DNA from 2 places in the Pseudarthrobacter sp. fls2-241-R2A-168 genome. Region 2 is predicted to be linked to the other one. Evidence: predicted binding sites of a transcription regulator. Region 2 holds the regulator's gene; the other holds the start of a gene.
What was found. Region 2 encodes LexA, which represses DNA repair genes until DNA is damaged. Its sites were predicted from a motif close to TCGAACANNTGTTCGA; they were not measured.
Positions count from the first base shown of each region.

Region 1 (6,226 bases), on a different contig from region 2:
ACGGGACCTGGAATTTGGCCTGGAGCTCCTGGGCAGGGCGAGGACCGGGGACATCGGCCCCACGCTGCGGCTGTACCGGCCGGCCCCCACGGTGGCATTCGGCCAGCGGGACACCCGGTTGCCCGGTTTCGAAGCAGCGGAGCAGGCCTGCCGCGACAACGGTTTTGAGCCGCTGGTCCGCCGCGCCGGGGGCCGGGCGGCGGCCTACCACGAAGGGACGCTGGTGGTGGACCACATCGAACCGGACGCGGATGCCATCGCCGGATCAAAAAGCCGGTTCGGGTACTTCGGTGAGCTGTTTGCGGATGCCCTGCGCAGCCTTGGGGTGCACGCAGCGGTAGGTGAGATTCCCGGCGAGTACTGCCCCGGGGAATTCAGTGTGCACGGCAGCGGCCCCGGTAATCCCGGCCAGGTGAAGCTGGTGGGTACCGCCCAGCGCGTGGTGGCCGGCGGCTGGCTGTTCAGCTCCGTCATCGTGGTGGAAAACTCCGCGCCCATCCGCAAGGTCCTGACCGATACCTATGCTGCCCTGGGGCTGGACTGGGATCCTGCCACGGCCGGGGCAGTGGACGATCTTGTTCCCGGCGTGGACGTCGCAGCGGTGGAGGCGGCGCTGCTGGCAATCTATGCCGGACACACCGCCCTCGAGATGGCACCCTTCAGCGGCCTGGGGGCATAGGACTGCAACAAAAACGGGACCAACAATGGCGTTGGTCCCGTTTCGCCTGTCCGGGGTGCCTGTGGGCTGCCCCGGTGCTGTGGCCTCCTGGCGCTTAGGCTGCGAGTCGGGTCTTGACCTCAGCAGCGGACGGGTTGGTGGCCGCGGTGCCGTCCGGGAAGAGGACGGTGGGCACTGTGCGGTTGCCGCCGTTAAGCTGCTCCACGAGCTCAGCGGTACCTTCCACTTCCTCGATGTTGATCTCGTTATAGCCGATGCCCTGCGCGTCCAGCTGCTTCTTCAGCCGGTTGCAGTAGCCGCACCACGTGGTGGAGAACATGGTGATGGTGCCGGATTCGGGAGTGAAGTCCATAAGTGTCTCCTATGTGTCGATCAGAGGTTCCTTACCTTCAACGGTAGCGTGCAGGCCCATATTCCCCGGTTCCCGGCGCTTCACATGACAGGTCATCAGGCCGGTGGCATGCTGGAGCCATGTGTGGACGTTATGTGATGGCACGTGCTGTAGGGGACCTGCTGGCTGAGTTCGACGCCGAACTTGAGGAGGAAGTGCACCTTCCGCCGTCCTGGAATGTGGCGCCCACCGATGCCGTGCCCATCGTCCTGGAGCGGCTGGTTGACGAGGGGCCTGCGCCGAAGCAGGTGCGCCAGCTCCACGTGGCGCGGTGGGGGCTTGTTCCGTCCTGGGCGAAGGACCCCGGCATCGGTTCCCGGATGATCAATGCCCGGAGCGAATCCGTGCTGGAGAAACCGGCCTTCCGAAAAGCCGTCCGGTCACGCCGGTGCGCTGTCCCCGCGGACGGCTACTACGAATGGAAGCAGGGACCCGGGAAGTCGAAGCAGCCCTACTACGTGCATCCGGGAGAGGGCCGCGGCCTGGTTTTCGCCGGGCTGTACGAGTGGTGGAAGGATCCGGCGTGGCCGGCGGGGGAGCCGGGCGGCTGGGTGTTATCCACGTCCATCCTCACCACTGACACGCCGCCGCCCGGAAGCGAAGAGACGGTGTTCGGCAAGCTGACGGCACTGCACGACCGGGTTCCGCTGCCGATGGACAAATCCACCATGGAAGCGTGGCTGGACCCGCAGGCGGACGATGCAGCCGGGCTGGTGGACCTGGTCCGGTCCGGGGTCAAGGATGTGGCGTCGGATTGGCACGTTGACTCAGTAGGCAAGGACGTGGGGAATGTGCGCAACAACGGGCCGGAGCTGATCCGCCCGGTGGAAGCACTCTTCTAGCAGCCCCACCCGCGGGGGACGGGAGTTAAACGGTGACCGTACCGTCGTCGTCCACTGTCCAAGTGGGGTTGTACGCCACTTCCCAGCGGAAGCCGTCAGGGTCTGCGAAGTAGCCGGTGTACCCGCCCCAAGGCTGGGTAATCGGCTCGGCAATGATTTCGGCGCCCGCCGCCGCGGCTTCTGCCATGACCCGGTCCACGTCCTCAGTGCCGGGAAGGTTGTGGCTCAGTGTGATGCGGGGGACGGGACCGGGGGCACTGACGCCGGCATCGGCCTGCATCTGGCGGACGTCCCAGAGCGACAGCATCAGGCCGCGGTTCACCTGGATGAACACCACTTCCCCCGGAACCTCACGGTGGACCGGCCAGCCCAGGCCGTCAACATAGAACGCGCGGGACGCCGGAACGCTGCGGACCCCCAGGGAAATGAAGTCGACTCTTGGCTGCATGGTTCGATACTGTCAGAGGATGGCGACAATTCAAGGGAACGATAGAGACGCTTTGGCCGACAAGGAACAGCTCGCTGCCGTCCGGATTGCCGTGGACGAAGTGGATGAGCAGATTGTCACCCTGATCGCCCGCCGCGAGCGCCTGATCCGGATCGCCGGAACGCTCAAGGGCGATGACGCAGAGGTGCGCGCTCCGGGGCGGGTGGAACGGATCATTGAACACGTCCGGTCCGCAGCCGAGAAGAAGGACATCGACCCGGACATCGTCGAGTCCACCTACCGGGCCATGATCTCCGGTTTCATCGAACTCGAACTCCGGGTCCACAAAGAAAACAGCTGAGCCGCCCGGCCCAGCTGTTACAGGTTCTCCTCCACGGGAACACCTGACTGGAATTCCCGGCCGTCAGCCTCACTGAAGCCGGTCATCACGTGCCCCTCGCCGAGGCCATTGATCGCTGCCATGGGGAAGTGGCCGGTGATGGTGCTGCCCGAGTGGCTGACGCCTGAGAGATCGTAGTTTTCCTCGCAACTCTGATCATGGTTGAACGAGAAAAAGGAAATTGGTTTCCCGTTCATGAACTCGATGCCCAGGCGCCGCTGGGACGAGTAGTCCGGACTGGCAGCCACAAGCCCCACCACGTAGGCACCGGAACCGGGGATGCTGCCGTCCAGATCGAATGTTGCCACAAGGGTGGAGTCCTGGGCCTTGATGCTGACCTGCTTGAGGAGTGCGTCATGGGTGCTCATGGCACAATCCTGCTCCCTGCCGTTCGGTCCGTCCACCCCTGAAGGCTGACGGAAATGGAAGCCGAAGACGCATCCGGGGCATTCCCCTTCCCCCTGGACCTGCGCCCCGTCCTTTGTCTATGCGGGGGCTTCAGGGAGGCGTAGACTGGTTCTGTTCGAATATATATTCGAAGGGTTTCTGTTCTAACTTTTGCATCCGGGAGGCGCCATGGGCTTGTTCAGCGAATCCGTGGACGTCTCCTGCACCCCTGAGGGCCATCCGGTTGCTGTTGTCTGGGCCGGACGGTCCTATTCGGTCTGTGCCGAGCCTGTGCGCTGGTACGAGCGCAGGCAATGGTGGGCAGAAGAAACCCGTGCACCGCTGGGCAGCGGCCCCGGCCTGGTGGACCACGAAATCTGGCGGGTTCAGGTGCTGCCTTCAGCTCCAGGCTCCGGCTTGGCTGAACAGGGAGAGCCGCTCACCCTTGACCTGACCCGCCATATCCGCAGCGGCCGCTGGCGCATCCTGCGGATCCATGACGCACTCCGACCCAGAACAGCATGAGCTTCACGCACCTTCACGTCTCCACCGCATTCAGCGCCCATTATGGAGTGTCCTGGCCAGAGGAACTGGCGCAAGTGGCTGCCGCTGACGGTGCCCCCGCGCTCGCCTGCACTGACCGGGACGGCCTGTACGGGACCATCAAGCACCTCAAGGCGTGTATGGCCGCCGGCATTGACCCCATCGTGGGGGTGGACCTTGCGGTCTATGACGACGACGGCGATCACCGCACGCAGCTGGCAGGCCGTGTGGTGGTGCTCGCCCGCGGCAACAACAACGGTGCCGGCTACCGCGCGCTGTGCAGGCTGGTATCCGACGCCCATGCCCGCACTTCGGGAAAATCCGGGGGAGTTGTACCGGTTGCCGTGACCCGTGCGGAACTTGCCTCCCGCACCCTGGATCCCCAAACCCTTAAACCCGTGCTGATGGTGCTGATAGGCCCGGATTCCGACGTCGGCCGGGCCATGGGCGGGCGGCGTTACCTGCGCCCGCGCACCCTTTTCAAGCAGTGGCTGGACGCCATGCCCGCTGGAACTGTGGTGGCCGAGATCGTGTCCCAGCTCAGCGCCCCGGGATCCCCCCTGAGCACGGCACACGCCGTCCGGATGCTCAAACTCGCCGAAGAACACAGCATCCCGGCAATCCTCACCAATGCGGTCCGGTATTGCGCGGAGGACGGAGCGGCAACCGCAGACGTCCTGGATTCAGCCCGGACCCTGAAATCCCTTCCGGAACTGGCCCAGGAACCACTGCTGCAACCCAACGGCCAGGCCTGGCTGAAATCCGCGCGGCAAATGCTTCAGCTGGGGAAGGAAATCATCTCCGCTGCAGGCTACGGGGCAGAAGACCTCAACAGGCTCATGGCACAGACAGAGGCGCTCGCCGATGTGTGCAGGATCGATCCCGTCACCGACATGGGATGGAAGCAGCCTGTAGTGCCGGAAGCGGCGGTCATCGGGATCAGCCAGGATCCGCATGTGGAACTGGTGCAGCGCTGCCAGGCCGGGATCGGCAGAAGGTTCCCCGGAATTGCCGGCCCCAGCGAAAAGGAAATGCTCCAACGTCTTGAGCATGAGCTGGGCATCATCCAGAACCTGGGGTTCTCCTCCTACTTCCTCACCGTGGCGGAGGTTTCGAGGATGATCCAGGACATGGGGGTGCGGGCAGCCGCCAGGGGCTCCGGAGCCTCCAGCCTGGTCAACTACCTCATAGACGTCAGCCAGGTAAACCCGCTGCAGCACGATCTCATCTTCGAACGGTTCCTCTCCCAGGACCGGGCCACCTTGCCGGATATTGATATCGACGTCGAGAGCGCCGAACGGCATAACGTGTACCACCGGATTTTCGAGCGCTTTGGCAAAGAACGCGTCACGCTGATGAGCATGCAGAACGGCTACCGGGCACGAGGTGCCGTCCGGGACGCGGGCCTTGCCCTGGGGATGGATGAGGGGGACGTGGGGGACATCGCCAAGCAATTGTGGCGGTTCTCCGCTTCGAAGTTCCGTGAGGCGCTGCAGGAGAAGCCCGAGTTGAGGGAATTTGCCGGCCGGGTGGAACAGCGCGATTCCCATGGCAACCAGCAGCTTGACCTGCTGGTGGACCTGACCGAACGCCTGGACCGGTTGCCCCGGCACATCTCCATGCATCCGTGCGGGGTGATCCTGGGGGATGCCACCCTGCTGGACCGCACCCCTGTCCAGCCCAGCGGGCTTGGACTGCCCATGAGCCAGTTCGACAAGCACGACATGGACCCCATGGGCATGCTCAAGCTCGACGTCCTGGGGGTCAGGATGCAAAGCGCCATGGCCTTTGCCGTTCGGGAAATCATCCGCATCCATCCCTCCAAAAAGGAAGTGGTGGCTGCCGGCGGCCATCCCACCGGAACGGACGGGGCCGGGCCTGATTTCATTGCAGAGAACGGGCACATCGACCTGAACGCCATCCCCTTGGATGATGAGCCAACCTTTGAACTCATCCGAAGCACCCACACCCTGGGCTGCTTCCAGATCGAGTCCCCCGGGCAGCGTGAGCTGATCGGCAAGATGGCGCCACGGGAGTTTAATGACCTCATCATCGATATTTCCCTGTTCCGTCCCGGGCCCATGAAATCGGACATGGTGCGGCCCTTCCTGGAGCACCGGCACGGGTTTGCACCCGAGGTTTATCCGCATCCCCTCCTGAAGCCGGTTCTTCAGGAAACCCACGGCGTGACGGTGTTCCACGAACAAATCCTGCGCACTCTCGATGTCATGACCGGGTGCGGGCTTGCGAAGGCCGATGAATTCCGCCGTGCCCTCAGCAGCGAAGTTGGGGAATTCCGGGTGGAGGAGTACTTCCGGAAGCACGCCAGGGAAAAGAACTTCTCGCCCGACATCGTAGACAAGGTCTGGCAGACCCTGAAGTCCTTTGCCAGCTTCGGTTTCTGCAAAGCCCACGGCGCGGCCTTCGCCGTGCCCACGTACCAGTCAGCCTGGCTGAAGGCGCACCACCCGGAGGCGTTCCTTGCCGGCCTGTGGGAGCACGATCCCGGCATGTACCCCAAGCGGCTTCTCGTGGCGGAGGCAAGAAGGCTCGGCAT
Region 1 covers NZ_JARVSG010000007.1:33,227-39,452, forward strand. The annotation lists gene QRN11_RS05365 (lipoate--protein ligase family protein) at 1-679, shown strand, start outside; gene QRN11_RS05370 (mycoredoxin) at 774-1,031, opposite strand; gene QRN11_RS05375 (SOS response-associated peptidase) at 1,151-1,912, shown strand; gene QRN11_RS05380 (VOC family protein) at 1,938-2,360, opposite strand; gene QRN11_RS05385 (chorismate mutase) at 2,380-2,700, shown strand; gene QRN11_RS05390 (hypothetical protein) at 2,718-3,107, opposite strand; gene QRN11_RS05395 (DUF6504 family protein) at 3,316-3,651, shown strand; gene QRN11_RS05400 (DNA polymerase III subunit alpha) at 3,648-6,226, shown strand, end outside.
Region 1: QRN11_RS05395 (DUF6504 family protein) is a predicted target of LexA. The motif match lies at 3,263-3,278, and genes of this name have one in related genera.

Region 2 (6,226 bases):
GCGGCTGGGGCGAGTCGATGTCCCGCCAGGCCGGTGGCCAGGTGGGCGGTGCTGCAGCCGGTATGGGTTCGCGCGGTCCCGGTGAAACCAAGATCGAACTGGACCGCCGGAGGATCCGCACGCGGATGGCCAAACTGCGGCGGGAGATCGCCGCGATGAAGCCGGCCCGTGAGACCAAACGCGCCAACCGCCGTCGTAATGAGGTGCCCTCGGTGGCCATTGCCGGGTACACCAACGCCGGCAAGTCCTCCCTGCTGAACCGCCTGACGGACGCCGGGGTGCTGGTGGAGAACGCGTTGTTCGCCACGCTGGATCCCACGGTCCGGAAGGCCGAAACTGCTGACGGCCTCGGCTACACGCTGGCCGACACGGTCGGTTTTGTCCGGTCGCTGCCCACGCAGCTGGTGGAGGCCTTCCGCTCCACACTGGAGGAAGTGGCTGACTCTGACCTGATCCTCCACGTGGTGGACGTTTCGCACCCGGACCCCGAGGGCCAGATCGCGGCAGTCCGCAAGGTCTTCAGCGAAGTGGACGCCCGCAAGGTGCCCGAAATCATCGTGCTGAACAAGGCTGACGCCGCGGATCCATTTGTGGTGGAACGGCTCAAGCAGCGCGAACCGCGGCACGTGGTGGTTTCGGCCCGCACAGGGGAAGGCATTCCCGAGCTGCTGCAGGCCATCAGCGAGGCCATCCCGCGGCCGTCCGTCAAGCTTGACCTGCTGATCCCGTACGACCGGGGAGACCTCGTCAGCAAGCTGCACGAATCGGACGCCGAGATCATCAGCGTCGACCACGATGAAGCCGGTACCCGGGCAGTAGTCAAAGTCCGGGAAGGCCTGGCGGCTGAACTGGAATCCTTCGTCACCCATGACTGAGGCCGTGGCTGACGAAGCCACAACCACGCCCGGCGAGCAGTTCGTGATCGAGCTGCTCGACCGGGCAGTTGCGGGCATGGGCGGGCAAAGCCGCAGCGGCCAGCACGAGATGGCCAGGCAGGTTGCACGGGCCATCGAAACAGGCGACCACCTCCTCGTCCAGGCAGGCACCGGCACGGGAAAATCGCTGGCATACCTGATACCGCTGATCGCGCATGCCCTGGAAAGCGACAAGCCCGCCCTGGTGTCCACTGCAACGCTTGCCCTGCAGACCCAGATCGTGGGCAGGGACTTGCCCAGGCTCCTGAAAACCATCACTCCTGCCCTGGACCGGCCCGTCAAGGTGGCGCTGGTCAAAGGCAGGTCCAACTACGTGTGCCTGCACAAACTCGAAGGGGGTTTTCCCTCCGAGGAGCCCGCCGAGGGCCAGTTGTTCTCCCTGGGGGAGGACACCAGCGTCCCGCACTTTGCGGCCGCCGTTGGCGGTCCCTCCTCCCAGCTGGGCAAGGAAGTGGTCCGGCTGCGGGAGTGGGCGGAGAAGACCACCACCGGCGACCGGGATGAGCTCCTGCCCGGCGTCACCGACCGCGCCTGGCGGCAGGTCAGCGTCACGTCCATGGAATGCCTGGGAGCGCAGAAATGCCCGATGGCGGCGGAATGCTTCAGCGAACTGGCCCGCCAGAATGCCGCCGAAGCCGACGTCGTGGTCACCAACCATGCCATGCTCGCGGTCAGCGCCTTCGAAGGACTGGCCGTGCTGCCTGAGTACGACGTGGTGGTGGTCGACGAGGCCCATGAACTCCAGGACAGGGTGACGGGTGCTGTCTCCGGGCAGCTTTCGGTGGCCATGGTCCACGCCGCTGCCGCCGGCGCCCGCAAGCACACCGCCATTACCGTGGACGCCCTCAATGCCGCCGCCGCCAACCTGGAGGTGGCTCTGGCTGGCGTCCCCAACGGGCTGCTGCCGAACGGCCTGAACGACGAGCAGCTGGACTGCGTTGACCAGCTGCGTGAGGCCTGCCGGGCCGCGTTGTCTGATTCCAAGGGGGACAGCAGTACAACGGCCGACGGCGGGCGGCAGCTTGCGCGCTCCCGCTTGATGCTCATCCTGGAACTTTGTGAACGCCTCCTGGCAGCCCGGGAGAACAGGGAAGTGGTGTGGTTCTCCCGCGCCAGCTCCTTTGATCCGCAACAGGGATATTCGCAGCCGGATGAAACGGCTCGTGCGCTGATCAACGTTGCTCCGTTGTCCGTAGCCGGGCGGCTGCGTGAGGGCCTGTTCGAAGGGCACACCGTGGTGCTGACATCTGCAACGCTCGCCATCGGCTCGGCCTTTGAGCCCGCAGCGGGCGGCTTGGGCCTCGTGGGTGAGGGCGCACCCAGCTGGACCGGCGTTGATGTGGGATCGCCCTTCGACTACCCCAAACAGGGCATCCTCTACGTCGCAGGCCACCTTCCCAAGCCAGGCCGCGGAGTTTCCCCGGAGGCACTGGCCGAACTCGAAGCACTCATCCGGGCGTCCAACGGCGGTGCGCTCTGCCTGTTTTCGTCCCGGCGCGCGGCGGAGGAAGCGGCCGACGCGCTGCGGCCGAAGCTGGGGATGACCATCCTCTGCCAGGGCGACTCCACCATGACGGCGCTGGTGAAGCAGTTCGCAGACGAACCCGATACCTGCCTGTTCGGCACCATGTCGCTGTGGCAGGGCGTGGATGTTCCTGGCGGGGCCTGCCGGCTGGTGGTCATCGACCGGATTCCGTTCCCGAGGCCGGACGACCCCCTAATGACTGCGCGGTCCCGTGCTGTGGCGCAGGCCGGCGGCAACGGCTTTATGTCCGTCTCGGCCACCCATGCGGCAATCCGCCTGGCACAGGGAGCCGGGCGCCTGATCCGCTCCACCGGGGACAAAGGCGTGGTGGCAGTGCTGGATTCCAGGCTTGCCACTGAACGGTACGCGGGATTCCTTCGCGGGGCCCTGCCGCCCTTCTGGCCAACCACGGACCGGAAGACGGCGATTGCGGCCCTGGAACGGCTGGCAGGGGAGAACGCCTGACGACAGCACCTTCACTTTGCCGGCAGCGCCTTCGCGCTGCCGGCAAAGGGCTGATATCGCTGTTTAGCTGAAGCCGCTGCCTAGAGCGAGCGGAGTACTGAGACGACCTTGCCCATGATGGTGGCGTGGTCGCCCAGGATGGGTTCGTACTGGGTGTTCTGCGGCAGCAGCCACGTGTGGCCATCACGCTGGCGGAAGGTCTTGACCGTCGCTTCGTCGTCCAGCAATGCCGCGACGATATCGCCGTTCGCGGCGTCCGCCTGGCGGCGTACCACTACCCAGTCGCCGTCGCAGATCGCGGCGTCCACCATCGAATCGCCAGCCACCTTGAGCATAAACAGTTCCCCCTGGCCCACCAGCTGCCGGGGGAGCGCCAGGACATCCTCCACCACCTGGTCGGCCAGGATAGGACCGCCGGCGGCGATCCGGCCCACGAGGGGAACCATGGCAGTGTCCATGGCGGTGGGAAGTTGGGTCACTGTCGCGCTGGTGCCCGGCAAGAGGGCGGACGGCTCCGATGCCGGCTTGGGGGCACTCCCGTCAAGTGTCAGGGGCATCAGCACCTCCATGGCGCGGGGCCTTTTCGGGTCGCGGCGGAGGTAGCCGAGTTTTTCCAGCTGCGACAGCTGGTGGGTGACGCTGGAGAGGCTGGCCAGGCCCACGGTATCGCCGATTTCCCGCATGGACGGCGGATAGCCGTTGTCATTAACCGAGCGCTGGATGGTTTCGAGGATTTTCTTCTGCCGCGGCGTCAGGCCCTTGGCGGTCTTCTTCGGTTGGGAGGTTGCCCTGCCCCCGGCGGCTGCTGCTGCCATATTCGCCAATGCCTTTCAGTTTGCCCCGGCATTTCGGCCCGGACCCGGAGTAGCCGCCGTAATTGTCAGACCCTGCTGATCAACTTCAGAGGTGGTTGTTCTTGTCTTCAAAGCTAGGCCAGCCACATGGCATTTTCAAACATTTGTTCTAGCGAGTCTCGACATTATTCGTTGATAAGTGCTAAAACAGAGAAAGCAAAGTTCGAACATTTGTTCTACTCCGCTTGAAGCCATTCGAAGATCCGGATCAGTTCCGGGCGCATCGGGGGCAGCTGGGAAGGACATCGGGCAGCACGGTCAGGTCCAGGAGGGCTCAGTTCATGTCAGCTACATCTGCTTCACAGGGTTCACGTCCGCAGCTTCTTTCGGTGCATCAACTGATGTCGCAGCCGGTCCGCCGGCAGTCCGATCGTCCTGCGCCCCAGCCGCCGCTGCGGCTCACCCGCCGCGGGAAGGTGGTTCTGATCGGCATCCCCCTGGTGCTGCTGGCGGCTCTGCTGCTCTCCCTGGCAGGCTTCTTCAACTCGCCGGCCAAGGCCTCGGATTCCGCCGCAGACCTTTCCATTACCCCCACGGTCACCGTCACCGTGCAGCCGGGCCAGTCGCTGTGGGCCATTGCCGGAACCGTTGACCCGGAGCGGGATGCGCGGGACGTGGTGGCGGACATCGTGCAGCTCAACAACCTGAGCGCCGGAGCGGTGCACCCCGGGCAGCAGCTCTACGTGCCCACGCGCTAGCTGCACGCTGAGCGCGAACAGGGCACCGTCACATTTTCCGGTCTCCTGCACGGGCACTAAACTGTTCAGGTGAATGACCAGCTAGAGCGCCTGAACCGGCTTCCCCTCCGCAACAACCTTCGTGGGTTGACCCCCTACGGTGCGCCCCAGCTGGATGTTCCCATCCTCCTCAATGTCAACGAGAACACCCATGGCGTTCCCGCGGACGTCCGCGCAGCCATCAGCGCCGCAGTAACGGAAGCTGCCGCAGGCCTGAACCGCTACCCGGACCGGGAATTTACCGAGCTGCGCAAGGCCCTGGCGGAGTACTTGGGGCACGGGCTGGATGAGTCGAACGTCTGGGCGGCCAACGGCTCCAACGAGGTCCTCCAGCAGATCCTCCAGGCTTTCGGTGGACCCGGCCGCACGGCACTGGGCTTCCCGCCCACGTACTCCATGTACCCGCTGCTGGCCAGCGGCACGGACACCGAATACATCGTGGGTGACCGGGCGGAGGGCTACGGCCTGAGCGCGGAATCGGCCGCCCTGCAGGTCAAGGAACTGCAACCCAATATTGTTTTCCTTTGCTCTCCAAACAACCCCACCGGAACCGGCCTTGGGCTCGACGTGGTGGAGGCGGTGTACGAGGCCGGCGAAGCCAGCCAGACGATTGTCATTGTGGACGAGGCGTACCATGAGTTCGCCCATGACGGAACGCCCAGCGCTCTCACCCTCCTGCCAGGCCGCGAACGGCTGATTGTCTCGCGCACCATGAGCAAGGCCTTCGCCTTGGCGGGGGCCCGCCTCGGTTACATGGCCGCGGCACCGGAAGTCACCGATGCCCTGCGCCTGGTCCGGCTGCCGTACCACCTGTCCGCCATCACCCAGGCCACCGCGCTGGCAGCCCTTCAGCACCGCGAGGCCCTGATGGCGGACGTTGAGGACATCAAAGAACAGCGCGACAGGATCGTGGTGGAGCTGACCAGGATGGGCCTGAAGCCCGCCGCCTCGGACTCCAACTACGTTTTCTTTGGCGGGCTCGAGAACCCGCACCAGGTCTGGCAGGAATTGCTCGAGGCAGGCGTGCTGATCCGCGACGTCGGGATCCCGGGCCACCTTCGCGTCACCGCGGGCACGAAGGCCGAAACCACAGCGTTCCTCACGTCGCTGGAAAGCATCCTTGCCGGCCAGTCGAAGCTTCCCGCCTAGACTGGAAGTATTGGCGCTGGGCGCCCTGAACCACTCCTTCTTCCCAAAGGACACTTGACCATGAGTTCCATCGGATCCACTGCGGCCAGGACGGCGCGCATGGAGCGTGCCACCAGCGAGTCCTCCGTGCTCGTGGAGATCAACCTCGACGGTACCGGCATCTCGGACATCGACACCTCGGTGCCGTTCTACGACCACATGCTCACCGCGCTCTGCAAGCACTCGCTCATCGACCTCACGGTCAAGGCCACCGGCGACACCCACATCGACGTCCACCACACCGTGGAGGACGTTGCCATCACCTTTGGTGAAGTACTGCGCACCGCCCTGGGCAACAAAGCGGGAATCCGCCGCTTCGGTGAAGCCACCGTGCCCCTGGATGAAGCGCTGGCCCACGCCGTCGTCGATGTCTCCGGCCGCCCGTACCTGGTGCACGGAGGCGAACCCGCAGGCCAGGAATACCACCTGATCGGCGGGCACTTCACCGGCTCGCTGACACGCCACGTCTTTGAAGCCATCACCCTGCACGCCGGGATCTGCCTCCACATGAACGTGATCGCC
Region 2 covers NZ_JARVSG010000041.1:25,827-32,052, forward strand. The annotation lists gene hflX (GTPase HflX) at 1-875, shown strand, start outside; gene QRN11_RS19585 (ATP-dependent DNA helicase) at 868-2,925, shown strand; gene lexA (transcriptional repressor LexA) at 3,006-3,740, opposite strand; gene QRN11_RS19595 (LysM peptidoglycan-binding domain-containing protein) at 4,121-4,477, shown strand; gene QRN11_RS19600 (histidinol-phosphate transaminase) at 4,547-5,665, shown strand; gene hisB (imidazoleglycerol-phosphate dehydratase HisB) at 5,726-6,226, shown strand, end outside.